Regions from separate parts of the Halomonas sp. SL1 genome, predicted to be linked through region 2. Evidence: riboswitches for the same ligand, from Rfam matches in the RefSeq annotation. Region 2 holds a riboswitch; each other region holds the start of a gene.
The links. A riboswitch is a leader RNA that binds a small molecule or an ion and turns the genes downstream of it on or off. The one in region 2 is predicted to bind cobalamin.
Positions count from the first base shown of each region.

Region 1: another riboswitch for cobalamin. It lies ahead of C9J49_RS03465 (AAA family ATPase); the one in region 2 lies ahead of C9J49_RS12710 (ABC transporter substrate-binding protein).
Region 3: another riboswitch for cobalamin. It lies ahead of C9J49_RS03420 (TonB-dependent receptor domain-containing protein); the one in region 2 lies ahead of C9J49_RS12710 (ABC transporter substrate-binding protein).

Region 1 is NZ_PYUQ02000009.1:30,131-39,449, forward strand. Features, by position in the region: gene C9J49_RS03455 (iron ABC transporter permease) at 1-433, opposite strand, end outside; gene C9J49_RS03460 (ABC transporter substrate-binding protein) at 463-1,479, opposite strand; cobalamin riboswitch at 1,736-1,961, shown strand; gene C9J49_RS03465 (AAA family ATPase) at 2,084-3,916, shown strand; gene C9J49_RS03470 (cobyrinate a,c-diamide synthase) at 3,937-5,295, shown strand; gene cobW (cobalamin biosynthesis protein CobW) at 5,292-6,392, shown strand; gene cobN (cobaltochelatase subunit CobN) at 6,392-9,319, shown strand, end outside.
Region 2 is NZ_PYUQ02000019.1:20,408-29,726, forward strand. Features, by position in the region: gene C9J49_RS12690 (ammonium transporter) at 1-774, shown strand, start outside; gene C9J49_RS12695 (GFA family protein) at 851-1,279, opposite strand; gene C9J49_RS12700 (chloride channel protein) at 1,374-3,164, shown strand; gene C9J49_RS12705 (ABC transporter substrate-binding protein) at 3,154-4,287, shown strand; cobalamin riboswitch at 4,372-4,565, shown strand; gene C9J49_RS12710 (ABC transporter substrate-binding protein) at 4,668-5,669, shown strand; gene C9J49_RS12715 (pseudoazurin) at 5,714-6,145, shown strand; gene C9J49_RS12720 (methyl-accepting chemotaxis protein) at 6,381-8,015, shown strand; gene C9J49_RS12725 (secondary thiamine-phosphate synthase enzyme YjbQ) at 8,137-8,562, shown strand; gene C9J49_RS12730 (aminoacyl-tRNA deacylase) at 8,690-9,154, shown strand; gene C9J49_RS12735 (GNAT family N-acetyltransferase) at 9,233-9,319, opposite strand, start outside.
Region 3 is NZ_PYUQ02000009.1:17,465-26,783, reverse strand. Features, by position in the region: gene C9J49_RS03430 (iron ABC transporter permease) at 1-428, opposite strand, end outside; gene C9J49_RS03425 (cobalamin-binding protein) at 415-1,284, opposite strand; gene C9J49_RS03420 (TonB-dependent receptor domain-containing protein) at 1,326-3,164, opposite strand; cobalamin riboswitch at 3,254-3,420, opposite strand; gene C9J49_RS03415 (bifunctional adenosylcobinamide kinase/adenosylcobinamide-phosphate guanylyltransferase) at 3,669-4,091, opposite strand; gene C9J49_RS03410 (histidine phosphatase family protein) at 4,043-4,681, opposite strand; gene cobS (adenosylcobinamide-GDP ribazoletransferase) at 4,633-5,391, opposite strand; gene C9J49_RS03400 (bifunctional adenosylcobinamide kinase/adenosylcobinamide-phosphate guanylyltransferase) at 5,388-5,930, opposite strand; gene cobD (threonine-phosphate decarboxylase CobD) at 5,927-7,045, opposite strand; gene cbiB (adenosylcobinamide-phosphate synthase CbiB) at 7,042-8,022, opposite strand; gene cobT (nicotinate-nucleotide--dimethylbenzimidazole phosphoribosyltransferase) at 8,019-9,071, opposite strand; gene C9J49_RS03380 (sulfite oxidase) at 9,287-9,319, shown strand, end outside.

The DNA of each region.
Region 1 (9,319 bases), on a different contig from region 2:
GCACCACCAGACCGAAGGCCAGGCCGGCGCCAGCGAAGGCGCCGAGCGACAGCGTCAGGGTGCCGGCGCCGACGCCGAGGATGGCCACCGACACCGCGCCGGTGGAGGCGCCGGCGGAGATGCCCATCAGGAAGGGGTCGGCCAGGGGATTGCGCAGCAGCGCCTGCAGCACCACGCCGGCGAGCGCCAGGCCGGCACCGCAGCAGGCGGCGAGGATCGCCCGACTCAGACGGTATTCCCAGACGATGCCGGCATCGATGCGATCCACCGCGAAGGCCGTGCCACCGAGATGGTTGGCCAGCACCTTGAGGATGGTGTCGAACGGAATCGCGGTTTCGCCGATGGCGGTGCCTGCCATCACCGCGGCGAACAGCAGCAGCGGTGCCAGCCAGCCCCAGTGCCAGGCGGAGTGCGAGACGCTTATCCTGGCCATGGGCGGGCGCGATAGTCGAACGGCGTCATTCATCGTGCGAAGGACATCCCGGACAGGGCATCCACCAGCGTCTCGAGGCCGAAGATGGTGCGCATCGTCGCGCTCATGGCGTGGGCATCCATCTCGATGATGTGGCCGTTTTGCACCGCCGACATCTGGCTCGCCACGGGATCGTGGCGCAGGAAGTCGCGCTTGGTCTCGACGCTGTCCGCCGCATAGCGGCGGCGATCCATGGTCGCGATCACGATGAGGTCCGGGTCGGAGCGGGCGATCGTTTCCCAGCCCACGGTCGGCCATTCCTCGTTCGATTGGATGACGTTCTGGATGCCGAGCTTGTCCATCATGTAGCCGGGAGCGCCGAGCCTTCCCGCGACGTAGGGATCCGATGATCCGTCGGGAGACGAAAACCAGAATACCGCCGAAATATCGTCTGGAAGCGACAGCGATTCGGCGCGGGAAATGGCGTTTTCCTCGCGGTCTTTCAGCTCGTCGATCAGCTCGTCACCGGCATCATTGGCGTCGAAAATGGTGGCCAGCTCGTGGATGCCCTTGTACACCGAATCGGTGGAGAAGGCGGCGGTACGGGTGCCGTCGCCGCCGGTGGCATTGTTCTTGGTATCGCAGTCGGCGGGCATGATGTAGGTGTTGATGCCGAGATCCTGGAACTGGTCGCGGGTCGCCACGCTGCCGGTGGGGCCGATGTGCCACTCGTACTGGGCCGTGACAATGTCCGGCCGCCTGTTCACGACCGCCTCGAAGCTCGGGTCATTGTCGGCGATGCGCTCGATATCGGTGTTGGCTTCGCGGAATTCCGGCAGCACTGGCGTGAACCAGACCGATGTGCCGACGACGCGATCGGCGAGCCCCAGAGCGTAGAGAATTTCGGTCGCCGACTGACCGACGGTGACGGTTCGTTCTGGCGCGGCATCGACGTGAATGTCGCGGCCGCAATTCATCATCGTCAGCGGATAATGTGTCGCCTCCGCTCCGGCGGATGACGCCGTAATGAGTGAGAGCACTGCCAGTAGTCTACGAGCGAGAGTCATGCGTCGGTGTCCAGGTGGGGGAGGGGAAGTGGCCGACCGGCGACGGGAGATTGCCACGAGTTTCGAGGCGTTTTCCACTCCCATCGACGCCTGCGTCGACGCCGATTTTGAGGAGAGGCCGGCGACCTGCGCGCGAGGCTTTTCCGCGAAAATAAAAAGTTATGTTATATCATAACAAATCTATCCGGCAAGGGGCTTGCTTGCCGTCGCTGGTCGAGTGCGTGGTCGATTGCGCGGGACATGGCCGGTCCATTACGATACCCCTCCGAAGACAGGTGCCCCTGAGGTTCAGGGGATAATCGGGAAGTCTGGTGAGGCCACGGCCGATCCCAGCGCTGCCCCCGCAACGGTAATGAAGCGCGATCCACGACGACCACTGGCGACATGCCGGGAAGGTGCGGATCACGGCACGACGCCCACGGCCATGCCCCGGCGAGTGCCCCTTCTGAGCCCGGAGACCGGCCTGTCACGTCGAGTCATTCCATGCCGGTGCGGTGGGCACCGAGAGGATCACCATGCCCGTGTTTGTCGATTCCCCCTCCCGGCGGAGCCTCCGCCGCGATGCGCGTCCCGCGTTCGTCTGCCGTTTCCCGGCCGTGACGCCATGAGCGACGTTGCCGAATTTCCCTTCGTCGCCGTCGTCGGCCAGCCGGCGCTCAAGACCGCGCTGCTGCTCAGCGTTGTCGATCCGCGCCTCGGCGGCGTGCTGATCAGCGGTCCCAAGGGCAGTGCCAAGTCGACCCTGGCCCGGGCGCTGGCGGAGATTCTGCCCCGCGATGCCGAGGGCCGGCGACCGTCGCTGGTGACCCTGCCGCTGGGCGCCAGCGAGGAGCGCCTGACCGGTAGCCTGGATCTGCAGCGGGTGCTCGCCGACGGCGAGGCGCGCTTCCAGGAGGGCCTGCTGGCCCGCGCCCACGGCGGCCTGCTGTACGTCGACGAGGTCAACCTGCTGCCGGATGCGCTGGTCGACCTGCTGCTCGATGTGGCCGCCAGCGGCGTCAACCGCGTCGAACGCGACGGCCTGAGCCACGCCCACGCCGCGCGCTTCAGCCTGATCGGCACCATGAATCCCGACGAGGGCGAGCTGCGCCCGCAGCTGCTCGACCGCTTCGGCCTGTGTGTCGAGCAGTCGGCGAGCCCCGGCGTGGCCGAGCGCGTGGCGATCCTGCGCCAGCGCGAGGCCTTCGACCGCGACCCGCGTGCCTTCGTCGACGCCCACGAGGCCGAGCAGGCGGCGCTGACCCGGCGCCTGGCCGAGGCCCGCGAGCGCCTTCCCGACATCGTCGCCGACGATGACATCTACGAGCGCATCGCCGAGCGCAGTGAGGCCGCCGGGGTCGAGGGGCTGCGCGCCGACGTCACCTGGCACCGCGCCGCCCGGGCCCATGCGGCCTGGCGCGGTGCGGCGCGCGTCGAGCGTGAGGACCTGGATGTCGTCGAGCCCTGGGTGCTGGCCCATCGCCGCACCGCTGCCCCCGACGACAACGGCAGCGGCTCCGACTCCGACGCCGGCGGGAACGGGGCTGGCGAGGGCGGGTCCGGCATGAACGGGGCTGGCGAGCCTGACACGGGCCGCGGCAGGGCGAGCGGCGACGATTCACGCAAGCCGGCCCCCGACGGCGCCCAGGCCCCCGGGGCCGATTCACAGCCCCAGGGCCAGTGGGGCGCCATGCCGCCGGTGGCCCAGCCGAGCGTGGCCCAGCCGAGCGTGGCCACGCCGATGCCGTCGCTGCCCGAGTCGACGCCCGCGCCCAAGGCCGGTGGAGCCTCGGCTTCGGTCTCATCGAGCCGGCGCCCCGGCCGCCAGGTCGGCCGCCGTCGGGATCGCCGCCAGGCCGAGTCTAGCGATCCCGCACCGCGCCCGGACTGGTTCGCGACCCTGGTCGAGCATCGCGGCCGGCGCCCCTGGCGTCGCCTGTGCTATCGCCGCCCGCGCAGCGGCCAGCCGATGCTGCACCTGGTGCTGCTGGACACCTCCGCCTCGACCCTCGGCCGGCGCCTGCTGGGCCGGGCCAAGGGCGCGGTCGACGCGCTGGCACGCCGGGCCTACGCCGCGCGTGAGCAGATCGCGGTGCTGGGCTTCGGCAACGACGGCATCGAGACCCTCCAGCCCCGGCGCCGCGCGCCCAAGGACCTGCTCGAACGGCTCGATGCCGTCCCCGGCGGCGGCGGCACGCCGCTGCGCGAGGCCGTGCGCCACGCCGCGCAGCTGGTGCGCCGCTGGCGGCGTCAGGACGCCGGCCTGCAGGTGCGCACCTACCTGATCACCGACGGCCGCACCCGCCAGCCGCTGAGCGGCCTGCCGCCGCTCGGCGACTGCGTGGTCGTCGACACCGAGACCGCCGCCGTGAAGCGCGGCCGCGGCCGCGACATCGCCCGGGCGCTGGGCGCCGATTATCGGCCGCTGGCCGGCCTGGAGGCGGGGGCATCGACATGAACGTCAAGGAAGCGAACGCGATGCACGAGCACGACGCCGTGAGCTGCCCGGCGGTGTTCGTCGCCGCGCCGGCCTCGGGACAGGGCAAGACCACCGTGACCGCGGCGCTGGCGCGGATGCTGCGCCGCCAGGGCAGGGTGGTGCGGGTGTTCAAGACCGGACCGGACTACCTGGACCCGCGGGTGCTGGCCCAGGCCTCCGGCCAGCCGGTGGACCAGCTCGACCTGTGGATGGCCGGTGAGGCCTACTGCCGCCAGCGGCTGTTCGAGGCCGCCCGGGAGGCCGACCTGATCCTGGTCGAAGGCGCCATGGGCCTGTTCGACGGCGAGCCCTCCAGCGCCGATCTGGCCGCGCTGTTCGGCCTGCCGATGGTGATCGTGATGGACGTCAAGGGCATGGCCCAGACCGCCGCGGCGCTGGTGGCCGGGCTGGCCGGCTTCCGCGACGACGTGCGCATCGCCGGGCTGATCGCCAACGCCTGCGGCTCGGCGCGCCATCGCGAGCTGATCGAGGACGCGCTGCCGGCGACCGTGCCGCTGCTGGCGGCGATGCCCCGCGACCCGGCCCTGGCGCTGCCCGAGCGCCACCTGGGGCTGGTCCAGGCCGAGGAGATCCGCGACGACCTGGAGGCGCGCTTCGACGCCGGCGCCGAGGCGCTCGCCGCCGAGGACCTGGCCGAGTCCCTGCTGGCGCTGCCGCCGGTGGCCTTCACTCCCGCGCCCACCGAGGCCTCCGCACCGCCGGCCTGGCTCGCCGGCCGCACCATCGCCGTGGCGCGCGACGCCGCCTTCAGCTTCGTCTACCAGGCCAACCTGGACCTGCTTGAGCGCATGGGCGCGACGCTGAGATTCTTCTCGCCGCTGGCCGATACGAGTCTGCCGGCCTGCGACGCCCTGTGGCTGCCTGGCGGCTATCCGGAGCTGCACGCCGAAGGCCTCGCCGCCAACGCCGCGCTGCGCGACGACCTCCGGCGGGCCTTCGAGGACGATCTGCCGATCCTCGCCGAGTGCGGCGGGCTGCTCTACTGCCTGGAGACCCTGACTGATCAGGACGGCGAGACCCACGCCATGCTTGGCCTGCTGCCCGGCGCCGGCGCCATGCGCGGGCGTCGCGGCTGCCAGGGCATGCAGACCGCCGAGCTGCCCGAAGGGCCGGTGCGCGGCCACGCCCATCACCGCTCCCAGGCCAGCGGCACGCCCGAGCCCATCGCCCACGGTCGCCGCCAGCGCCATCCCGCGCCGGGCGAGGCGATCTACCGCGCGCGAGGCCTGACCGCGTCCTACCTGCACCTGTTCTTCCCCGACAACCCCGCCGCCGTGGCCCGCCTGTTTGGCGCGGCCGCGGTCGCTGACGATTCGACAAAGGAATGCCACGCATGAAACTCGACAAGATTCCCGCTACGGTGGTGACCGGCTTCCTCGGCAGCGGCAAGACCACGCTGCTGGCCGGTATCCTGCGCCGCATCACCGGCAAGCGCATCGCCGTCATCGTCAACGAGTTCGGCGAGCAGGACATCGACTCCAGCCTGCTGCGCGGCTGCGCCATCGGCTGTGAAGACGAGGGGGCGGTGGCGCTGGACGACGACGGCGGCATCTATGAGCTGGCCAACGGCTGCATCTGCTGCACGGTGGAAGAAGAGTTCCTGCCGGTGATGAAGAAGCTGGTGGCCCGCCGCGACGACATCGACCACATCCTGATCGAGACCAGCGGCCTGGCGTTGCCCAAGCCGCTGGTGCAGGCCTTCAACTGGCCGGAGGTGCGCCAGCACTGCACCGTCGACGCCATCATCACCGTGGTCGACGGCCCGGCGGTGGCCGCCGGCCGCTATGCCAGCGACGTCGAGCGGGTCGAGGCCCAGCGCCGCGCCGACGACAGCCTGGATCACGATCCCAGCCTGCGCGAGCTGCTGGACGACCAGCTGAGCGCCGCCGACCTGGTGCTGGTCAGCAAGAGAGACCTGCTCGCCGAGGACGAGCGGGCGCGGGTCGAGGCGCTGGTGGCCGACAAGGTCCCCGGGTCCGTGAAGACGCTGTTTATCGATCCGAGCCTGGCCGACGATCCGGCCCGCCTGGAGGCGCTGATGGGCATCGGCGCGGCGAGCGAGGAGGGCATCGACCGCATCGACAACCACCACGACCGCCATCACGCCGAGGGCGCTCACCACGACCACGCCCACGATCACTTCGACGGCCTGGTGATCCGCCTGGGCGAAGTCGACGCCGAGGCGCTGGAGGCGCGCCTGGCCGCGCTGCTGAAAGAACACGAGATCTATCGCGCCAAGGGCTTCGCGGCGATTCCCGGCAAGCCCATGCGCCGGGTCATCCAGGCCGTGGGCGAGCGGCTGGACGGCTACTACGATCGGCTGTGGGCCCGGGACGAGCCGCGTCACACCGAGCTGGTCATCATCGGCCGGCACCTGGATCGCGAGGTGCTGGAGGCGGCGCTGGCCGGTGCCGAGAGCGCGACGCCCGCCTGATGCACCTGTTCGCCGCCAAGCCCGGAGGCTTCGTTGACGACGAGGGCATCGTCGACCTGCAGCAGACGCCCGCCGAGGTCGTGATCCTGTCGGCCGCCGACAGCAGCCTGTCGGCGTTGGCCCAGGCGGTCGAGCGGCTGGGCGACGCCTTTCCATCGGTGCGCCTCGCCAACTGGATGAACCTGGTCAAGCCCGCCGCCTATGACCTCTACGAGGATCGGGTGCTGGAGCACGCGCGGCTGGTGATCGTCTCGCTGCTCGGCGGCAGTGCCTACTGGCAGTACGGCTTCGATCGCCTGCGGGCCTGGGCGGCGGCGGACCCGACGCGGCAGCTGCTCCTGGTCCCGGGCTGCGACGCTCCCGACGATGCCCTGCTGGAGGCCTCCAGCGTGCCGGTCGAATCGGCCCGTCGGGTATGGCGCTACCTGCGCGAGGGCGGCGCCGACAACGCCGAGCAGCTGCTGCGCTTCGTCGGCGCGGAATGTCTGGACGCGCCGCTGGAATGGCGCGAGCCGCAGGCGATTCCCCCCGCGCTGATCTATCTGTCTCCTTCCAAAGCGCCCGACACGGCGCTCTCTCAGGCGCCCGAATCCGCGCCGAGGGCCGGACAGGAGGCGACCCTGGCGGACTGGGAGGCGCAGCGCGACTCTGTGCGTCCCGTCTGCCTGCTGCTGTTCTATCGCAGCCATCTGCAGGGGGCCAACACCGCGGTGCTGGACGGCCTGATTGCGGCGCTCGAGGCCGAGGGCCTGGCGCCGCTGGCGGTGGCGGTGGCCTCGCTGAAGGAAGACGCCTGCGTCGCCTTCGTCGATCACCTGATCGAGCGCACCGGCGCCGGCCTGGTGGTCAACACCACCGGTTTCTCGGTCAACCGCGAGCCCGACGAGGGCACGCTCGACGCCGGCGCGTTCTGCGACGACGGGGCTGACGAAGCGAGCGGCCTGTTCGCCGGCCGCCCGGTGGTGCTGCAGGCGATACTGGCCAGCAGCCCCGAGGACGACTGGCGCGACAAGGCCGCCGGCCTGCACAGCCGCGACGTGGCCATGCAGGTGGTGCTGCCGGAGATGGACGGCCGCGTCATCACCCGCGCGGTGGGCTTCAAGGCCGAGGCCCACTACAGCGAGCGCTGCCAGCTCTCGGTGACCCGCCATGAGCCGCATCCCGAGCGCGCCGCCTTCGTCGCCGAACTGGCCCGGCGCTACGCGCGGCTGCGCCACACCGCCAACGCCGACAAGCGCCTGGCGCTGGTGCTGGCCAACTATCCGACCCGGGACGGCCGCATTGGCAACGGCGTCGGCCTCGACACCCCGGCCTCGACGGTCAACCTGCTGCGCGCGCTGGAAGGTGCCGGCTATCCGCTGGCGGACCTGCCCGAGGACGGCAATGAGCTGGTCCGGCGCCTCCAGGCCAGCGTGACCAACGATCCGCAGTCGCTTGCCTGGCGCGGCAGCTGGCAGAGCCTCGGCGTCGACGACTACCTGACCTGGTTCCGCACCCTGCCGGCCTCCTTGCAGGAGGCGGTCTGGCGGCGCTGGGGCGCCCCCGAGGACGACCCCAAGCACCGCCAGGGCCGGCTGCTGATCGCCGGCATTCGCCTCGGCGAGACCTTCGTTGGCATCCAGCCGGCGCGTGACATCGACGCCGGTCCGGATGCCGATCCGGTCAGGAGCTACCACGACACCGCGCTGGTGCCGCCCCACAGCTACCTGGCCTTCTACCTCTGGCTGCGTGAGCACTACCGGGTGGACGCGGTCATCCACATCGGCAAGCACGGCAACCTGGAGTGGCTGCCCGGCAAGAGCACGGCGCTCTCGGCCGAGTGCTGGCCGGACGTGGCCCTGGGGCCGCTGCCGCACTTCTATCCCTTCATCGTCAACGATCCGGGCGAGGGTGCCCAGGCCAAGCGCCGCAGCCAGGCGGTGATCATCGATCACCTGATGCCGCCGCTGGCCCGGGCCGAGCTCTACGGCGAGCTGGCCGAGCTCGAGTCGCTGACCGACGAGTACTACCAGGCGCTGGGCATGGACCCTCGCCGCGAGGCGCTGCTGCGAGAACGCATCCTCGAGCACCTGAAGCGCACCGGCATCGACGTCGAGCTGAATCCGTCGGCGAGCGAGGGAGAGGATGCCTGCCAGGGCGCCGACGAGCGCCTGCTGAACGAGCTCGACACCTTCCTGTGCGATATCAAGGAGGCCCAGATCCGCCACGGTCTGCACGTGCTCGGCACCCTGCCGCCGGCGGAAAAGCGGGCCGCGACCCTGGTCGCCATCCTGCGGCTGCCGCGAGGCGAGGGCCTCGAACGCCAGGGCCTGCTGCACGCCCTGGCCGACGACCTGGGGCTGCGCGAGCCGGGCGTCACGGGCGAAGAGGGCGCTCGTTTCGATCCGCTGGCGGCCGGCGCCGAGCCCTGGCGGGGGCCGCGGCCGGCGGCCTTGAGTGAGCTGGCCGAGCTGGCTGACGCGCCCTGGCGCAGCGCCGCCGACACCCGCGAGCGCCTCGAGACGCTCGCCGAGCGGCTGGTCGAAGGCCATGTGCTGGAAGACGGCGACCTCGAGGCGTTGGTCCGCGACTGGCCGGCCACCGCGGCGCTCTGTCGCCACGCCCGCGACGGCCTCTGGGCCGCCATGCGCCACGGCGCCGAGCGCGAGATCGGCGCGCTGCTCGACGGGCTCGACGGCCTCGCCGTGCCGCCGGGGCCGAGCGGGGCGCCCAGCCGCGGCCGGCTCGACGTGCTGCCCACCGGACGCAACTTCTTCAGCGTCGACAACCGCGCCGTGCCGTCGTCCGCCGCCTGGTCGCTGGGCGAGGCCTCGGCCCAGGCGTTCGTCGAGCGCTACCTGCAGGACCATGGCGACTATCCGCGTCGGCTGGGGCTGTCGATCTGGGGCACCGCCACCATGCGCACCGGCGGCGACGACATCGCCCAG
Region 2 (9,319 bases):
GTCGGGCTGCAGGCCTGGCTGGCCGCGACCTTCGGCGCCGGCTTCCATGACTTCGCGGGCTCCGTCGTGGTGCATGCCTTCGGCGGCTGGGTGGCGCTGGTGGCGCTGCTGCTGCTGGGCGCCCGTCGCGGCCGCTATCGCGGCGGCAAGGTGGTGGCCTTCGCCCCCTCCAATATTCCCTTCCTGTCGCTGGGCGCCTGGATCCTGACCATCGGCTGGTTCGGCTTCAACGTGATGTCGGCCCAGACACTGGACGGCATCAGCGGCCTGGTGGCGGTCAACAGTCTGATGGCCATGGTCGGCGGCATCCTGGTGGCCATGGTGCTGGGCAGGAAGGACCCGGGCTTCATTCACAACGGTCCGCTGGCCGGCCTGGTAGCGGTATGCGCCGGTTCCGACCTGATGCACCCGATCGGTGCACTGATCACCGGCGGCGTCTCCGGCGCGCTGTTCGTGGTGCTCTTCGAGTGGGCGCAGAACCGCGTCGAGCGGCTCGACGACGTGCTGGGCGTGTGGCCGCTGCACGGGGTGTGCGGCGTGTGGGGCGGCATCGCCGCCGGTATCTTCGGACAATCGTGGCTGGGCGGCCTGGGCGGCGTCAGCCTGATGGCTCAGCTGATCGGCTCACTGGCCGGCGTGGCCGTCGCCGTGATCGGCGCCCTGGTGGTCTATGGCGCGATCGCCAAGGTGGCCGGCCTGCGCCTGAGCGAGGAAGAGGAATTCGACGGTGCCGACCTCAGCATTCACCGCATCGGCGCCACCTCGATGGACTGAGCCGGGCCCGACGCCTGTCCGATCACGACGCGGGGCCCATCGGGCCCCGCGTTCTTTTCAAGCCGTTCGGCCCGTCCTATTCCTCCAGCGTCTCCCCGGAACCGCCGAGCTCGGCCGGCACGTCCTTCATCTTGGGCAGCCCGTCGGGGATGCGCAGCACCGATTCCTGGTAGTGCACGTGCAGCTGAGGCGTGAAGTCCAGATCGGGCAGCAGCGCCGCATAGACGTCGACCAGCCCCATGCCGGGATGCTCGGTCAGCACGTGCCCGCCGCAGTGGCGGCACCAGCGGCGTCGGCTGGCGCGGGTCTTCTCGAAGCTCTCCAGGGCGTCTTCCCCCCGAGTGATGCGCACCGCCTCCGGCTTCCATAGCGTGAAGGCGTTGACCGGGCCCGCCGACCAGTGCCGGCAGGACTCGCAGTGGCAATAGCCCATGGCCTCCGGCTTGCCCTCGACCTCGACCTGGACGACGCCGCAGAAGCAGCCGCCCGTGTGATGTTCGCTCATTGCATGGCCCTCCGATGACGTCTCGCCTGGCTTCTTCAGTGTAGTGCCCCGTCGGCCGGCCCCTCCCCCAATGCCATGCCCAAACGCGCGGCGAGTGGACCATCCACGCCCCAGCGCCTACACCTTCAACATGACCCGAGCGGATACAGGGAAAGTCGAGGGCCGCGGCGCGCGGGGCGTGCTGCGCTTTCTGGGGCTGGTGGCGCTGGGCGGCGTGACCGGCGGCCTGGCGGCGCTGCTCGCCGTGGGCTTCGTCGGCGCCGTGGTATGGCTCAATGACCTGCTGCTGGTGTCGCCACGCGGGCGCATGATGTTCGCCCACCCCGAGTGGCTGGCCGTGGCCACGGTGCTGGTGCCGACGCTGGGCGGGCTGATCGTCGGCCAGCTGCATCGCGCCATTCCCGAGGGCCGCCCCCATACGCCCGCCGACGCCATCGCCGCCGTGCAGACCCGCCGCGGCCGCCTGCCGCCACGCGCCGGGGCACTGTCCGCGCTGTCGGGGTTGGTGTCGCTGGGCGCCGGCGCGTCGGTGGGCCAGTACGGGCCGCTGGTCCACATGGGCGCCAGCCTCGGCTCGGCGGGCGCCCGCCTGCTGCGGCTGGGCCGCTCCGAGGACAACATCACCATCGCCTGCGGCGTGGCCGCGGCCATCGCCACCGCCTTCAACGCCCCGCTCGCCGGCATCGTCTTCGCCCACGAGGTGGTACTGCGCCACTACGCCCTGCGCGCCTTCGCCCCGGTGGCGGCCGCCGCGCTGGTCGGCCATGTGATCGCCGCCGAGGTGCTGGACCGCGGCGCGCTCTTCCACGTCGAGCAGCTCGCCATCCCCCGCCCCTGGGAGTTCGGCGTGTTTCTCGTCATCGGCGGACTCGGTGCGCTGGTAGCCGGGGCTTACATGCACGCCATCCTCGGCGTCGGCCGGCTGGCCCGGCGCCTGCCGCTGGCCGCCCCGCTGCGCCCGGCGCTGGCCGGCGCCGGGCTCGGCGTGACCGCGCTGTGGGTGCCCGATATCCTCGGCATGGGCCAGGAGACGCTGCGCTTCGCCACCATCGCCGGCGCCTTCGGGAGCGTGGAGCTCGCGGTGGTGATGGGGCTCAAGCTGGCCGCCACGGCGCTGTGCCTGGGGATGGGCTTCGGCGGCGGCGTGTTCAGCCCGGCGCTGGTAATCGGCACCCTGTTCGGGGCGCTGTGCGGCACCCTGATAGGCCTGGCCGGAGCCGCCCAGGACACCTTCGTCTTCTATGCCATCTGCGGCATGGTGGCGGTCACCGCCCCGGTGATTGGCGCGCCGCTGACCAGCCTGCTGATCGTCTTCGAGCTCACCGGCAGCTACGCGCTGACCACCGCGGCGCTGGCCAGCGTGACCCTGGCCAGCCCCATCGCCGCCCAGCTGTTCGGCCGCTCGCTGTTCGACATCCAGCTGACGGCCCGGGGGCTGGACCTGTCCTCCGGCCGCGGCCGGGCGGTGCTGGAGGACGCCCGACTGGGCGACCTGCTCAGCCAGGAGGGCGTGACGCTGCGTCCCGAGACCACGGTCACGGCGGCCATTCACGCCCTGGGTCAGGCGGGCCACGGCGAGGCCTATCGGGTCGACGCCGACGGCCGCTACCGCGGCAGCCTGACGCTGGCCGACCTGGAGGTGATGCGCGAGCAGGACCGGGGCGACGCCCCCATCGCCGACTGCCCGGCCACGCCGCGTCCGGTGCTGGGGCCCGAGGCCTCGATCTGGGCCGCCATGCGTCAGCTGCAGGAGATGACCGGCGAGGCCATCGCCGTGGTCGACGAGGACGACGTCTTCCACGGCGTGGTCTATGAGTCGAGCATCGCCCGGGCCTTCCTGCGCTACAGCGACGAGCTACGAAAGGAGGAGCACGGTGCGGGCTAGACGAATACTGGCCGTGATGGCGCTGCTGTCCGGCCTCGCCGCAGGCGGCATGGCGCCGGGTCAGACAGGCCAGACGAGCCCTGCGACCGGCACCGGGCCGCTGACGGTGCTGAGCTGGGGCGGCGCCTACGAGCGCGCCCAGCGACGCGCGCTGTTCGCCCCCTTCACCGAGGCCACCGGCATCCCGGTCGCGGTGGAACGCTACGACGGCGGGCTGGCGGCGCTGCGCCGCGCGGTGGCCGAGCAGAACGTGCCCTGGGACGTCATCGACATGACCCGCAGCGAGGCCATGGCGGCCTGCGAGGCGGGGCTGCTCGAACCCCTGCCGGCCGATCTCGCCGCCCCGGCGCCGGACGGCACGCCCGCCCGCCGCGACTTCATCGACGGCGCCTTCGGCGACTGCAGCCTGACCCACTCGGTGTTCGCCACCGTGGTCGCCTACCGCACCGACGCCTTCCCCGGCCGGCGCCCCACCGAGATCGCCGACCTGTTCGACCAGCATCGTTTCCCCGGCCCTCGGGCGCTGCAGCGCACGCCCTCGGTCAATCTCGAATGGGCCCTGCTGTCCTACGGCGTGCCCCGCGAGGAGCTGTACCGGCTGCTCAGCACCCGCCGCGGCCTGTCGCTGGCCTTCGCCCGGCTGGCGGGGCTCGAGGAACTGCGCTGGTGGGAGACCGGCAGCACGCCGGTCGAGCTGCTGCTCGACGGCGAAGTGGCCATGGCCTCGGGCTACAACGGGCGCTTCTTCGATGCCATGGCCCATCGCGACGCGCCGATCGCCATCCTCTGGGACGGCCAGGTCCAGGAGCACGAGGTGTGGGCGATCCCGCGCCACTCCTCGCACCCCGAGGCGGCACGGCGCTTCATCCGCTTCGCCACCGCCAGCGAGCGCCAGGCGGCACTGACGCGCTACATTCCCTACGGCCCGTCACGCCACAGCGCCATGCAGGGGGTCGCCACCCATGCCGACAGCGGCATCGACATGCGTTTGCACCTGCCCACCCATCCGCTCAACGCCGGCGGCGCGGTGATCAAGGACGAAGCCTGGTACGCCAGAAGCCGGACGCGCATCGGCGAGCTCTTCCGCGCGGCGCTGACGGCCGAGCCGCCGACGGACGACTAGCGCACTCCGCGGGCACGAACGCCGCATCGGTCACGAAGGCTGCAGCGCCGCCCTGGAAGGAAGATGGCGTCGTGCACCTCCGCGCTCTAGACTGGCCGGGTCGGTGTTCCTCAGGGAACCTAAGAGGGAATCCGCCGCGATACCCGCGCGAAACGGAACTGCCCCCGCAACTGTAGGCGGTTAGCGAGGCTCGATGACGCCACTGAACGCAGCGTTCGGGAAGGTGAGCTAGCGATGACCCGTCAGTCAGGAGACCTGCCGACCCCTATCGACTAACCGAGCGGGTCGGCTTGGGCGGTACCCGCACCAGGGGGATGGTCCGCCTGGTGGGCGCCCCGGTCGTCCGCTCATCATGCACGGGAATGTACATGATGTTGAGAATGACCACGGCAATCGCCGCGAGCCTTTGCCTGGGGCAGACGGCCCTGGCCGCCACCGAGTATCCCCTCACGCTATCGAGCTGCGGCCACGAAATCACCGTCGAACGGCCGCCCGAACGGGTCGTCAGCGTCGGCCAGGCCACCACCGAGATCCTCTACCTGCTGGGCCTTTCCGAGAAGGTCGTTGGCACGGCACTATGGGTCAACCCCGTACTCGACCGCTTCACCGAGGTCGATGCCGACGTGACGCGGCTGTCGAACAATGCGCCGAGCTATGAAAGCGTGGTCGGCCAGCACCCGGACCTGGTGGTGACGGCCTACCAGTGGATGATCGGCCCCCAGGGCGCCGTCGGCACCCCCGAGATGTTCGATGACATCGCCATTCCCAGCTGGGTCATGCCGACCGACTGTGTCGGCAAGCACAATCGGAACAGCCTCGACGGCACCCGCACGACCCCGTTCGACCCCGAGCTGCTCTATGACGGCATCGCGACGCTGGCCAGGATCTTCGACGTCTCGGCGCGCGGCGACGAGGTGATCGCCGATCTTCGCGCACGCGAGGAGGCCGCCAAGGAGCGGGCTCGGGCAATGGCGCTGCCGAAGGATATCCGCGGCGTGTTCTGGTACTCCTCCGCCGACCTGGCCATCGCCCCCTACGTCGCCGGGGCCAACGGCGTGCCGGGCTGGATGATGGCCACGCTCGGCATCACCAACGTCATCGCCTCCGAGGAGGAATGGCCCACCGTCGGCTGGGAGACCATCGCCCGCGGCCATCCCTCCTTCATCGCCGCGGCGCGGATGGATAGACGTCGCCTTCCAGCCGACGATATCACCGTCAAGCGTGAGTTCCTCGACACGGACCCGGTCACCCGTGAAATGCCGGCCGTGCGCAACGACCGCATCGTCGAGATCGATGCCCATGCCATGGATCCCTCGATCCGGGCGATCTTCGCCCTGGAGCGACTGACCGACCGACTGGCCGACTTCGAGCTCTCGCCGTGAACCGCCGCCCGCACCACCGATCCACTACGATATCGAGCAATACCATGCTGAAACGCCTGATCCTGCTGCTGAGCCTGCTGCCCTTCTCCGCGATGGCCGAGACGCACACCGTGAAGATGCTGAACCGCAACGCCACCGGGCCGATGCCCTTCGAGCCCGGCTACCTGCACGTGCAACCCGGCGACACTGTGACGTTCGTCGACGCCGCCCCGGGGCACAACGCGGCGACCATCGACGGCATGGTGCCCGAAGGCGGCCAGGCCTTCATCGGCAATATCGACGAAGCCATCGAGGTCACACTGGAGGCCGAAGGCATCTGGGGGATCAAGTGCTCGCCGCACTACACCATGGGCATGGTCATGTTGATCCAGGTCGGCGACCGACCGGCGACCGAGGCCGATCTGCCCGAGGCACTCCCGGCCACCGCGCGACAGCGCTTCCTCGACATCCTCTCACAACGCGTTACGGACATCTGACCGCCAGGTGCCGGGCCTTCCCCGCGACGGCGTATGCGCGCTGTCGCGGCTTTACCCTCCTCTCTTCCCCTTCCCTCTATTTCCCTCTCCTCCCTCCCCGTCATACCCAGGATCGACGGGGCAAACCTCTGGCCGCGCTAAAGCCCGGCGGGCCGAGGCCGATAATGCCTGGTCATAACACGTCCAATAACCGCCCCTCTTCCTATCAATGATTATCGCAGGATAAGAAAGCTCCATGACGAGTCTGACCACAAGCGCTCGCCTCGACGCGAGCCAGGCCCCCGCCGTATCGCAGGGCGCCCGCACCTCCCAGGCACACCGGCCATGGCCCCTCAAGCGCAAGCTGTGGCTGACGCTGGGACTGATGTGGCTGGTGATGATCGGCATCGTGATCAGCATGGCCTGGCAGAGCCGGACCACGATGTTCGAGGAACGCCAGCATTCCCTTTCCAACACCATCGGCATGGTGGATACCCTGCTCGAAGGCTACGCGACACGGGTCGAGACCGGCGAGCTGAGCGAGGATGAGGCGAAGACACGGGCCTACGCAGCGCTGGATGCGATCCGCTTCGGCGACGCCCGGGACAACTACGTCTTCGTCTTCGACGCGGATTCGCGCCTGATCTATCACCCTCGCCGTGATCCGGGTACGAACATGTCGTCCTACGAGGACCCCAACGGGGTCGGGGTGTACCGCGAGCTGGCGGCTCTCGCCCGCGACGGCGGCGGCTACCTGCCCTACGCCTCACGCGACGCCAGCAGCGATACGCTGTTTCCCAAGCTGAGCTACGTCGAGCGCTTCGCGCCCTGGGGCTGGAACATCGCCGCCGGCGTCTATACCCACGACATCCAGGCGGCCTTCCTCGGCAAGCTGGGCCAGTATGCCCTGGTGCTGCTGATTGCCGGCGGCTTCCTGACCGCCGCCTTCCTGGTGGTCATCCGCAGCGTGTATCGCACCCTGGGCGGCGAGCCGAGCGAGGCCGAGCGCGTCGTGGAGCGCATCGCCGAGGGCGACCTGACGCACGCCACTCCCCTGCGCGATGACGACCGCCACAGTCTGATGTATGCCATCGAGCGCATGCGACTCGAGCTCGCCGCCACGATCACCCGCATCCGCCAGGCCGGGGAAGCCATCGACCAGGGCGCCAGCGAGATCGCCAGCGGCAACAACGACCTGTCATCGCGCACCGAGCAGCAGGCCGCCTCGCTGGCGGAAACCGCCTCCAGCATGGAGGAGCTGACCGCCACCGTGCGCCAGAACGCCGACAACGCCACCCAGGCCAATACCCTCTCGGACGAGACCACCAGCTCGGTGGAAAAGGGTCAGGACGTGATCGGCCGCGTGGTCACCACCATGGGCGAGATCCGCGACAGCTCGCGCAAGGTGGCCGACATCATCTCGATGATCGACGACATCGCCTTCCAGACCAACCTGCTGGCCCTCAACGCCTCCGTGGAGGCCGCCCGTGCCGGCGAACAGGGCCGCGGTTTCGCGGTGGTGGCCAGCGAGGTGCGCAATCTCGCCAGCCGCAGCGCCGAGGCGGCCAGCGAGATCAAGACGCTGATCGAAGGCTCGGTGGGCCACGTCAACGACGGCGCCGAACTGGTCGACCAGGCCGACCGCGCGATGGGCGAGATCCGCACCAGCGCACAGCGCGTCAACGACCTGATGGCCGAGATCTCCGCCGCCTCTCAGGAACAGTCGGCGGGCATCGAGCAGGTCAACCAGGCGGTGACCCAGATGGATCAGGTCACTCAGCAGAACGCCGCCCTGGTGCAGCAGGCGGCAGGGGCCGCCGGCTCCCTCGAGGGGCAGGCCAACGGGCTCTACCAGGCCGTGGTCGGCTTCCGCGTTCCCGAGAACGCCTGACGGCCACGCCGGTCACCGCCGCCAGCCTCACGGCGGTGACCGGCGCTCTCCCCGGGTATCATGGCGGAGGCGTCTCGCCTATGCTGACCGCCCTTTCGCCATCCAAGGGGAGACCGCCATGATCTGGGACCAGCACGAGATCCGCCTTGCCCATCGCGCCCGAGGCTTTCACCTGATCACCGACGAGATCGCCCGTCAGCTGCCGGCGCTGGCCGAGCTCGACGTCGGTCTGCTGCATCTGCAGCTGCTGCACACCTCGGCCTCGCTGACCCTCAACGAGAACGCCGATCCGGACGTGCGCCACGACCTAGACGCCTTCCTGCGCGACCTGGTACCGGGCGATCTGCCCTATTTCAGGCACACCATCGAGGGGCCGGACGACATGCCCGCCCACGTCGCCGCCAGCCTGCTCGGCACCCAGCTGACCCTGGCGGTACGCGACGGTCGACTGGCGCTGGGGGCCTGGCAGGGGCTCTATCTCGGCGAACACCGCGACCACGGTGGAAGCCGGCGCATCATCGCCACCCTCAACGGCCGCACCCGTTAGCCGCCCTCCGTGGGATGATCCAGACGCGACGGACTATGCTTGAAGTCAGGAAGACACGCCTGCCAGGCAGGGAGGCGCGGCAATCGATGGTTCGGCCCGCGAGGCCGAAGGAGAGCCCGTCATGGCCATGCCGATGACGATCAGGGAGTACCTCCGCGCCTGCGACATCGACTACGAGGAGGTCACTCACCCACACGCGGTTTCCACCAGCCGCATCGCCGAGATGTCCCACGTCGGCGGCCACCAGATGGCCAAGGCCGTCATGCTGCACGGCGACCAGGGATATCGCGTCGCCGTGGTGCCCAGCACCCGGGATGCGGACCTGCAGAAACTCTCACAGCTGTTCCATGAGCACTTCGAACTGGCTTCCGAGGAGGAGGTCCAGCGCGAGTTCGACGACTGTGACCCCGGCGCGACCATCGCCGTGGGCCAGGCCTATGGCCTGAAGGTCTATCTCGATGACCAGCTTCGCCACCAGCCCGATATCTACTTCGATGCCGGCGACCACGAGACGCTGGTGCACATGAGCGGCAACGAGTTCGAGCGCCTGATGACCGGCAGCCGGCACGGCGCCTTCAGTCGACCCCACTGAGTCGCCGTCACGCGACACGACAATCGGCCACGCCCCAAGAGGCGTGGCCGATTCATGTGGGCTCGAAACGGTGCTCGCTCAGGCGCTGCGCACGTACTTGATGAAGGGTGTCAGTGCCCCGACCCGGTCGTAGAGACGGCGCGCCGGCTCGTTGAACTCCTGGGT
Region 3 (9,319 bases), on a different contig from region 2:
CCGAACACGATCAGCGTTGAGGCCAGCGCTCCGGCGAAGGCCGCGCCGCCCACCAGGGCGGCGCCGAGCCCGGCCAGCATGGCGGCGAGCGCCGCCACCGAGGCCCCGCCGGAGAGCCCCAGCACGTAGGGATCGGCCAGCGGGTTGCGCAGCAGGATCTGCATCAGCGCGCCGGCCATGGCCAGCAGCGCGCCGGTGCCGAAGGCCGCCAGCGCCCGGGGCAGGCGCAGCTCCAGCACCAGAGTGCGATGCAGCGCCTCGCCGCCGCCGGTCAGCACCTGGACGAGCTCGCCCGGGCCGATCGCCACGCTGCCGAGCGCCAGCGCCAGGCCCTGTGACAGCAGCGCGGCCAGCGCCAGCCATACCAGCGGATGGCGCCACCGTGGCGACAGGCCGGGCGACAGACCTCGCAACCTAGCGCCGCTCACGGGCCGTCTCCAGGTGAGCGCACAGCGCCCGGGTGCCCTCGACCAGCCGCGGCGTGGCACGCTGCACCAGGTCCGGGTCGACGAAGAACAGGTTGTCTCGGCGCACCGCGGTCAGCTCGGGAAAGTCGCGCCAGGCCTCGAGCCAGCGGGAATCGGCCTTGCCCATGCCGCCGGTGATGATCGCCTCGGGATCGCGGGCCAGCACCGCCTCGCGGCCGATGCGCGGCACCAGCGGCGACTCGTCGGCGAACGGGTTCTCGCCGCCGCACAGCGACAGCGCCCGGCTGATCCAGTGCTCGCCGTTGACCGTCATCAGCGGCTCGTCCCAGACCTGGTAGAAGACCGACACCGGGGCGGCGTCGGCGTAGCGGTCGCGCAGCTCGGCCACCTCGCCGAGCAGCCTTTCCGCCGCGGTCCGGCCTTCTGCCTCGCTGCCGGCCATCGCGCCCAGGCGCTCGAGGCTCGAGGCGATGGCGCCGAAGTCGCCGGCGTCGGAGAAATAGACCGGCAGACCGAGCGCGGCCAGGCGCTCGACCTGCTCGCGGGGATTGCCGCCGGCCCAGGCCACGATCAGGTCGGGATCGAGGGCCAGCAGCGCCTCGAGGTCGAGGCGGTCGTAGCTGCCGACCCGGGGCAGGCCTTTGGCCGCGGCGGGATAGTCGCTGAAGCTGACCGCTCCCACCACCCGCTCGCCGGCACCGGCGGCGAACAGCAGCTCGGTGACGCCCGGCGAGAGCGCCACGATGCGCGTCGCCGGCGCGTCCAGGCACATCTCGCGCTCGGCGTCGTCGGTGACGCAGATCGGCTCATCGGCCTGGGCCTGCACGAAAGACAGCCCCGCCGTCAGCCACAGCATGGCCACGACGGCCCACCGCGCCGGGTGTCGCCGGATCGGCATCAGCCGCCGAAGCTCACGCTGACAAAGGCCGCGCGGCCCGGGCTGTTGTAGCCACCGACCGTCTGGTACTGCTTGTCGAGCAGGTTCTCCAGCGTCAGGCGCGTCGACCAGCCCGGGGCGAAATTCCAGCCGGCGCGCAGGTCGAGGGTGGCGAAGCCGCCGAGGCGCTGTTCGTTGGCCTCATCCGCATAGCGATGGTCCTGGGCGATCACCGAGCCGCCCAGCGTCCAGTCGCCCAGCGCGCGGTCGGCGTCGAAGCGCAGGCTGCGCGAGGCACGATGCTGCAGACGCTTGCCGGTCTCGCGGTTCTCGGGGTCGACGTAGGTCAGGGCGGCGCGCAGCGTCCAGTCCTCAACGTCGGCGCCGGTGGCGACTTCCACGCCGCGAATCCGGGCCCGGTCGACGTTGTCCGTGGTATCGACGAAGCCATCGCCGTCGCTGTCGACATTGGTGATCAGGTCGTCGATGTCGCTCTGGTAGACCGCCAGGTCCCAGAATCCGCGGCCGAGCTGGCCCCGGATGCCCAGCTCATAGGTCTCCGAGGTTTCCGGGTCGAGATCCGGATTGCCTACGAAGAAGCCATCGAACGGATAGTAGAGGTCGTTGAACGTCGGCGCGCGGAAGGCGGTGCCATAGCTGGCCCGCAGGGTATGGATATCGTCGAGGGCGACACCCAGCGCCAGGCTGCCGGTCGTCTCCTCGCCGTAGGCCTCGTTGTCGTCGTGGCGCAGCGAGGCCTGGACGGTCAGCGGCGAGAAATCCATCAGCGCCTGGGTAAAGACGGCCGTGTTGTCGCGACTCTCCACCGAAAAAGCCCCGCTTCCGGTCTCGCTGTCGTTGACCTCTTCCTCACGGTATTCTCCGCCGACGACCAGCTGGTGCGGCCCCAGGTCCAGGGTATTTTCCCAGCGTGCCGTCTGCGCCTGGGTATCGAAGACACTGCCATACAGCGGCGTTGCCTGCTTGTCCCTCGCCTCGCTCAGCGTCAGGCGGCTGGACCAGGTCTCGGTGATCGGCAGCTCGCCGTAGACGCCGGCCACCTGCTGCACGTAATCGGTATCGGCGGGAGTGCCGAAGGCATCGAACTCGGTATTGCCGCGCGCCCGCAGCGCCAGCACGCCCAGCTCGGCGCCGCCGGCGAAGGTGTGCGAGAGGCGCATCAGACCGGTGGTGTTGTCGTAGCCCTTGTCGCCCTCGCCGTCGACGATCTCGTAGCCGTCGCTCTCCAGTCGGCTGGCGGCCACATAGTAGCGGGTGCCCCCCTCGCTGCCGGACAGCGAGGCACTGGCACGGCGGGTATCGAAGCTGCCGCCGCCGAGCGTGATGCGCGGGGCCGGCTCGCCCTCGCCCTCGGGGGTGAACAGCTGGACCACGCCGCCCACGGCGTCGGCGCCGTAGAGGCTGCCGCGGGGGCCACGCACGATCTCGACGCGCTCGAACATGCGCGGCTCGAGAAACTGCCAGGCCGGGCCGCCAGCGGTGGCGGAGCGCAGCCGGATACCGTCGATCATCAGCGGCGTGGACTCGCTGCCGGTGCCACGCAGGTAGACGCTGGTGGTCTTGCCGAAGCCGCCGCTGGAGGTCACGTCGACGCCGGGCTGGGCGCGCAGCGCATCGGTAATGTCCGTCGGGTCCTGACGGCGCAGCTGGTCCTCGTCGATCACGGTGACCGAGGCCAGGCTCTCGTCGGCGGTGCGCGGCGCCAGAGCGGCGGTCACCACCAGCGGGTTGAGGGTCTCGGCGGCGGCGTCATCGGCGGCCTCGCCCTGGGCCTGGACGGCCAGCGGCAGCGCGGCCAGGGCAAACGCCAGGCCGCGGGAGGGATAGGGCTTGTTCATGGGAGTCCTTGCTCACCGTGCTCACCCGCACGGCGTATCGGTTTTTATCCAGCCGCGGGCTGTCTCGCCCATTGCGGCGCTGGCTCTCGGGCCGGTCTCCGGGCTGACGAGCGAGGCGCCTGTGCGCCTCCACACCGCCGCCTTCCCGTGCGTGGCACAGTGGCATGTGGCGGTGCGTGACTCGATCACCGTTGCGGGGGCAGCGTCGGACTGGATCACCGACTTCCCGTTTACCCTCGCCCTTCTTGTCGGGGCCTGTTGCGCCTGCCGACAGGACAGACTGGCGGGTCACCCGAGAGTGCGGCGTAAGCTAGCAATCGCCTACCGGGGCGTCAACGCGGCATGGAGATGTTGGCACGAGGTGAGGGGCGCCGGGGACAGGTCGTAGAGGGGGTTTTTGCCATGGATGGCAAAAGTAGCGCCCCGGGATGGGTTCACAGCGCCCCTCAGAGACCTGTCGCCGGGAAAGCCCCGAGTGATGTCTCTGGGGCCGGAGCAAGGCCCTCACAATCTCCGCGCCAACCCATGGCGCACATACCAGACCGATTCGGCGCGGGCGGCGGCATCCTGTGCCAGCCAGCCGGCCAGATCGCGCAGGCGTCGGTCCGCCGCGTCCATGGGCACGATGCCGCGGCCCATCTCGGGCAGGATCAGCACGATCTCTCCCCTCGCCTCCCGCTCGGCCTCTTTCAGCGCGTCGAGCGACGCGACCAGCCGCGCGCGCAGCCGGTCATCGTCGGGCTCCGTGGCCAGCGCGTTTTCCAGCCAGCGCGTCCAGCCGGTCAGCACCCGCACCGCGCCCGGGCGCAGGTCATGCTCGCGGCCGTCGAGCCCCAGCTCGTCGATCCGAGCCCAGCCGGCGTCGGGGAAGCGCGCCGCTACGAGATCGCGCTTGCCGGCGCAGGCACCGCCGATGAAGAGCTGCATGACCAGCCGTCCTCCTCGAATGTGAACGTGAAACGCCGCCCCTGGGCCTGGCCGACCACGCCGTCCCAGAAGTCCGCGTCTTCCAGACGCCGACGCAGCTCGCGAATGGCGCCGCCATGGCTGACCGCCAGCACGCGGCGATGGCCCGCCTTCCGCGCCTCGGCCATCACCTCCTCGAGCCAGGCCGAAAGCCGCGCCCACAGATCGTCGGCGGACTCGCCGCCGGGCGTGGCCAGCCGCCCCTGGCTGTCGACCCAGGCACGATAGTCGGGATCGTCCTTGAGCTCGGCCCAGGTCCGCCCCTCGTAGTCGCCGAAGGCCAGCTCGCGTAGCCGGGCATCGAGGCGCGGTGCGCCGCTTTCCCGACCTTCCAGCACGTGGGCCAGGGTCTGGCGGCAGCGGGTCAGGTCGCTGCAGTGCACGGCGTCGAAGGCGACGTCGGCCAGCGCCTCGCGCAGCCTGTCGAGGTCCGCCTCGGCGTCCGGCAGCAGCAGCGGAATGTCGCGATGGCCCTGGTAGCGGCGCTCACGGTTCCAGCTCGTCAGGCCATGACGAACGACCACCAGCTCCAGGCGATCAGCAGCAGCCATAGTTCTCCTCCCTCGATGGCGGCGCCGACGATGTCGCCATTGATGCCGCCGAAGGCCCGGCGCACCGCCCGGCCGTAGATGATGACGAAGCCCGCCAGGCCGACCAGCAGCCAAGCCAGCCCGGGCACGAAAACCAGACACGCCAGCGCCGGCAGCGCGGCCAGCACCAGGTCGCGCCGACCGAGACTCTGCTGCCAGGCGTGGGCCAGGCCCTCGGCGCGGGCGGCGGGCTGGCTCACCAGCAGGCCGACCGCGGCCAGCCGGCCCAGCGCCACCACCGGCACCAGCCACCAGGGGCTCGCCCCGGCCGCCAGCAGCGCCCACAGCAGTGCCGCCTTCCAGGCCAGCTGGAAGACCAGCGCCAGCATGCCGAAACTGCCGACCTGCGGGTCCTTCATGATCGCCCAGCGCTTCTCGAGCGGAGCGTTGCTGCCGAGCGCGTCGGCCAGGTCCATCAGGCCGTCGAGGTGCAGCCCGCCGGTCAGCGCCACCCACAGGCTGAGCAGCAAAAGCGTCAGCAGCGGCAGAGGCAGCAGGCCCTCGAGCAGCGTGCCGGCGGCGGCCACGATCACCCCCACCAGCGCACCCACCAGCGGATAGGCCCGCGCCGCCCAGCGCCGGGTGGCCGGCGTCCAGGGGCAGGCAAGCGTCACCGGCAGCCGGGTCAGGAACTGGATGGCCAGCAGCACGCCGAAGCCCGCGTCCTTCATGAATCGCCTCCTTTCCAGTCGATGGCGCGGCCCGCCACCACCTCGATCACGCGATTCGAGGCCGCGGCCAGATCGCGATGCAGGGCCTGCAGGAAGGCCAGATAGCGCCACACCAGGGCGTCGCGGGGCGGCAGTTCCTCGTTGAGGTCGTTGGAGACCACCACCAGGGCGAGGTCGCGGCGGCGGGCCTCGTCGAGCCCGGCCGCCAGCATCGCCCGGCCCTCGGCCTGCGAGAGCCCGGCCTCGAACATCACCCGGCTGGCCCACAGGGTCAGGCAGTCGAGCAGCACCGTGCTGCCCGGGGGCATCGCGGCGAGCGCCTCGGCGAAGGCCAGCGGCGGCTCCAGGGTCAGCCAGCCGTCGCCGCGCTCGCGACGGTGGCGAGCGATGCGGGCGGCCATCTCGTCGTCGCCGGCCCGAGCGGTGGCAGTGGCGAGATAGAAGCGCGCGCCGCCGCGGGCCGACTGCCACTCGTCGACCAGCGCCTCGGCCACGCCGCTCTTGCCGGAGCGCGCCCCGCCGGAGACGAAGGCGATCATGGCCGCCGCCATGCCGCCAGGGCCTCGAGCAACCGGACATTGTCGTCGCGGCCGCGCAGCGCCAGGCGCAGCCAGGCGCCGTCGAGACCGGGGAAGCCGTGGGTATGGCGGGCCAGGAGGCCGCGCTCGAGAAGGAAGGCGAACAGCGCCCCCGCGTCCTCGGCGTCCTCTCCGCCGCGCAGCAGCAGGAAGTTGGCGTGGGTCTCCGGCACCGTGTAGCCCAGCGCGCGCGCACGCTCGGGAAGATCGCGCTCGGCGGCGAGCCAGGCCCGGGTGCGGGCCAGATAGTCCTCGTCGGCGAGCAGCGGCGCCGCCAGCCCCAGGGCCAGGGCGTTGACGCTCCACGGCATCTGCAAATCGGCCAGCCGCGCGACGGCCTCGGGGGCGCCGAGCAGGTAGCCGAGCCGAAGCCCCGGCACGTCGAACAGCTTGGTCAGCGAGCGCAGCAGCAGCAGGTTCGGTGAACGCTCGAGCAGCGGCGTCAGCCGTTCTTCATGCTCGGTGAAGTCGACGAAGGCCTCGTCCACCACCAGGGTGGTACCGGTCTGGTCGGCCCGGGCCAGCAGGCGCTCGACGTCGGCGCGGGGCACCAGGGTGCCGCTGGGGTTGTTGGGCCGGCACAGGAAGGCCACGTCGACGCCGGCCAGGGCGGCCTCGGCGGCGTCGAGATCGAGCCGGAACTCGGGCATCGCCAGTCCCAGCCGCTCGACGGAAAGACCGTGCCGAGCGCAGGCCAGGGCGTACTCGCAGAAGGTCGGCTCGATCACCAGCGCCCGGCCGCCGGCATGCCGGGCGGCGGCGAGATGGATCGCCTCGATGCCGCCGTTGGTGACCAGCACCCGCGCCGGCGCCACGCCGTCGTTGGCGGCGATGGCCCGGCGCGCCCGATCGTCGTCCGGGTCCGGATAGCGGGCCAGCGACGCGGCACCGCCCAGCGGCTCACTCATCCAATCGCCGAGCCAGGGCGGCGGTCCAAGAGGGTTGAGGTTGGCGCTGAAATCGATCACCGGGTGGTCGGCCGGCAGGCCATGGCGCGCCAGCAGCGGCGCGATGCGCCCGCCGTGGGCGGGCCAGCCCGGTGTGCTGTTCGCATCCGGTCCTGCGTGTGCCGTCATGCCAGCCACTCCCGCAGCAGCACCAGCGGCGCCAGCAGCGCCAGCACGCCGATCCAGCCGCCGTGCATATGATGGATGGCGCGCTCGATATGGGACACGCTCAGCGGCTCCAGCGCGCGGCCGAGGACGGCGCGATGCGAGGGGCGACCGTCGTAGTGGTTGAGCCCGCCGAGCTGCACGCCCAGCAGGTGCGCCACCATGGCCTCGGGCCAGCCGGCGTTGGGGCTCGGGTGCCGCGGCGCCTCGCGGCGGGTGGCGGCCATGGCCCCCTGCGTGCGGCCGCCGACGACGAGCCGAGCGGCCAGCCACATGGCCAGAGCCGTGAGCCGCGCCGGCACCCAGTTGACGGCGTCGTCCAGACGCGCCGAGGCGCGGCCGAAGTCCTCGTAGCGTGGACTGCGGTAGCCGACCATGGAATCCAGCGTGTTGACCGCCTTGTAGGCCAGCGCCAGCGGCGCCCCGCCGATCAGCGCCCAGCACAGCGGGGCGGTGATGCCGTCCACGGTGTTCTCGGCCACGGTCTCCACCGCGCCACGGGCCAGGCCCGACTCGTCGAGGGTTTCGGTATCGCGGCCGACGATCCCGCCCAGCGCGCGGCGTGCCGCCGGCAGATCGCCGCGCTTGAGCGGCTCGGCCACCGCCCGGGCCGCCTCGGCGAGCCCGCGGGTGGCGAAGGCGGTGGCCAGCAGGGCGAGCTCGGCGGCCAGCGACAGCGCCGGCGACAGCCAGGCCAGCATCGTCAGCAGGCCCCAGGCCAGCGCCCAGGTGCCGGCGGGCACCGCCACCGCCAACCATACGCCGCGCCGACGGCGTGCCTCGGCGCGGCCGTGGTTCCAGGCGCGCTCGAGCCTGGCGATCGCCCGACCGATGCCGACCACCGGATGCGGCAGCCAGGCCGGGTCGCCCAGCGCGAGGTCGATGGCCAGCGCAACACCGACCAGCGCCAGCAGTTCCCAGGACAGCGGGTCCAGCGTCATGCTCGAGGCTCCTCGTGCTCGCTGCGGTCGTCGACGCCGGCGGCGTCGAAGGTGGCCATCTCGGCGAGCATCGCCGTGGCCGCCTCGAGCAGCGGGAAGGCCAGGGCCGCGCCGCTGCCCTCGCCCAGGCGCAGCTCCATGGCCAGCAGCGGCTCGGCGTCGAGCGCCGCCAGGGCATGGGCATGGCCAGGCTCGTGGGAGCGATGGCCGAAGACCAGGTAGGGGCGCAGCGCCGAATCGAGCCGGCAGGCGGTCAGCGCGGCCACGGTGGCGATGAAGCCGTCGACGAGGATCGGCAGGCGCCTCGCCGCCGCTTCCAGGTAGGCCCCGACCATGGCGGCGATCTCGAGCCCGCCGAGCTTCGCCAGCACGTCCAGCGGGTCGGCGGGATCGGCCGCGTGGGCGGAAAGCGCCGCCTCGATCACCGCGCGCTTGTGGGCCAGCGCCTCGCCGGCCACGCCGGTGCCCGGGCCGACCAGCTCGGCGACGAGCACGCCGGTCAGCGCCGCCAGCATGGCGCTGCTGGCGGTGGTGTTGGCGATGCCCATCTCGCCGGCGATCAAACAGCGGCAGCCCGCCGCCGCGGCCCGTTCGGCGGCGCGACGACCGACAGCGATGGCGGACAGCGCCTCGTCGCGGCTCATGGCGTCCTCGCGGGCCAGGTTGCCGGTGCCGGGGCGGATGCGTTCATGGACGACGCCCTCGGCGGGCAGCGCATTGGCCACGCCCACGTCGACCACCTCCAGCCGGGCATCGATGCGGCGGGCGAAGGCGTTGATGGCCGCGCCGCCGGCGACGAAGTTGGCCACCATCTGGGCCGTGACCGCCTGGGGAAAGGCCGAGACGCCCTCCGCCGCCACGCCGTGGTCGGCGGCGAACACCACCACCGCGGGCGGGCCGACCCGCGGGAAATCCTCGCCGGTGATCGCAGCCAGGCTCACCGCCAGGGACTCCAGGCGGCCGAGGCTGCCGGGGGGTTTGGTCAGGGTGTCGAGATAGCGGGCCACGCGCCCGGCACAGGCGGTATCGGGCGCGGGAATGGGCGGCATGGCATCGGTCACTGGGCGTCTCCGGGCGTCCTTGGCGAGGCGGGCATTCTACCAGAGGCAGACCTGACTCCGCGGGCCTAAGCTGATCAAGGCCAGACCGTGACAGCGAGCGTGCCCGACACGCCCTCATCACGCGCCTTCATAACAACAGCTCACGACATCAGCCCGGCCCGCGACGGCTGCGCCGCCCGCCGGGCGCTTCAGGAGTCAGCGACATGACCAGGAAGCTTCCCCGCACCCGCGGCCTG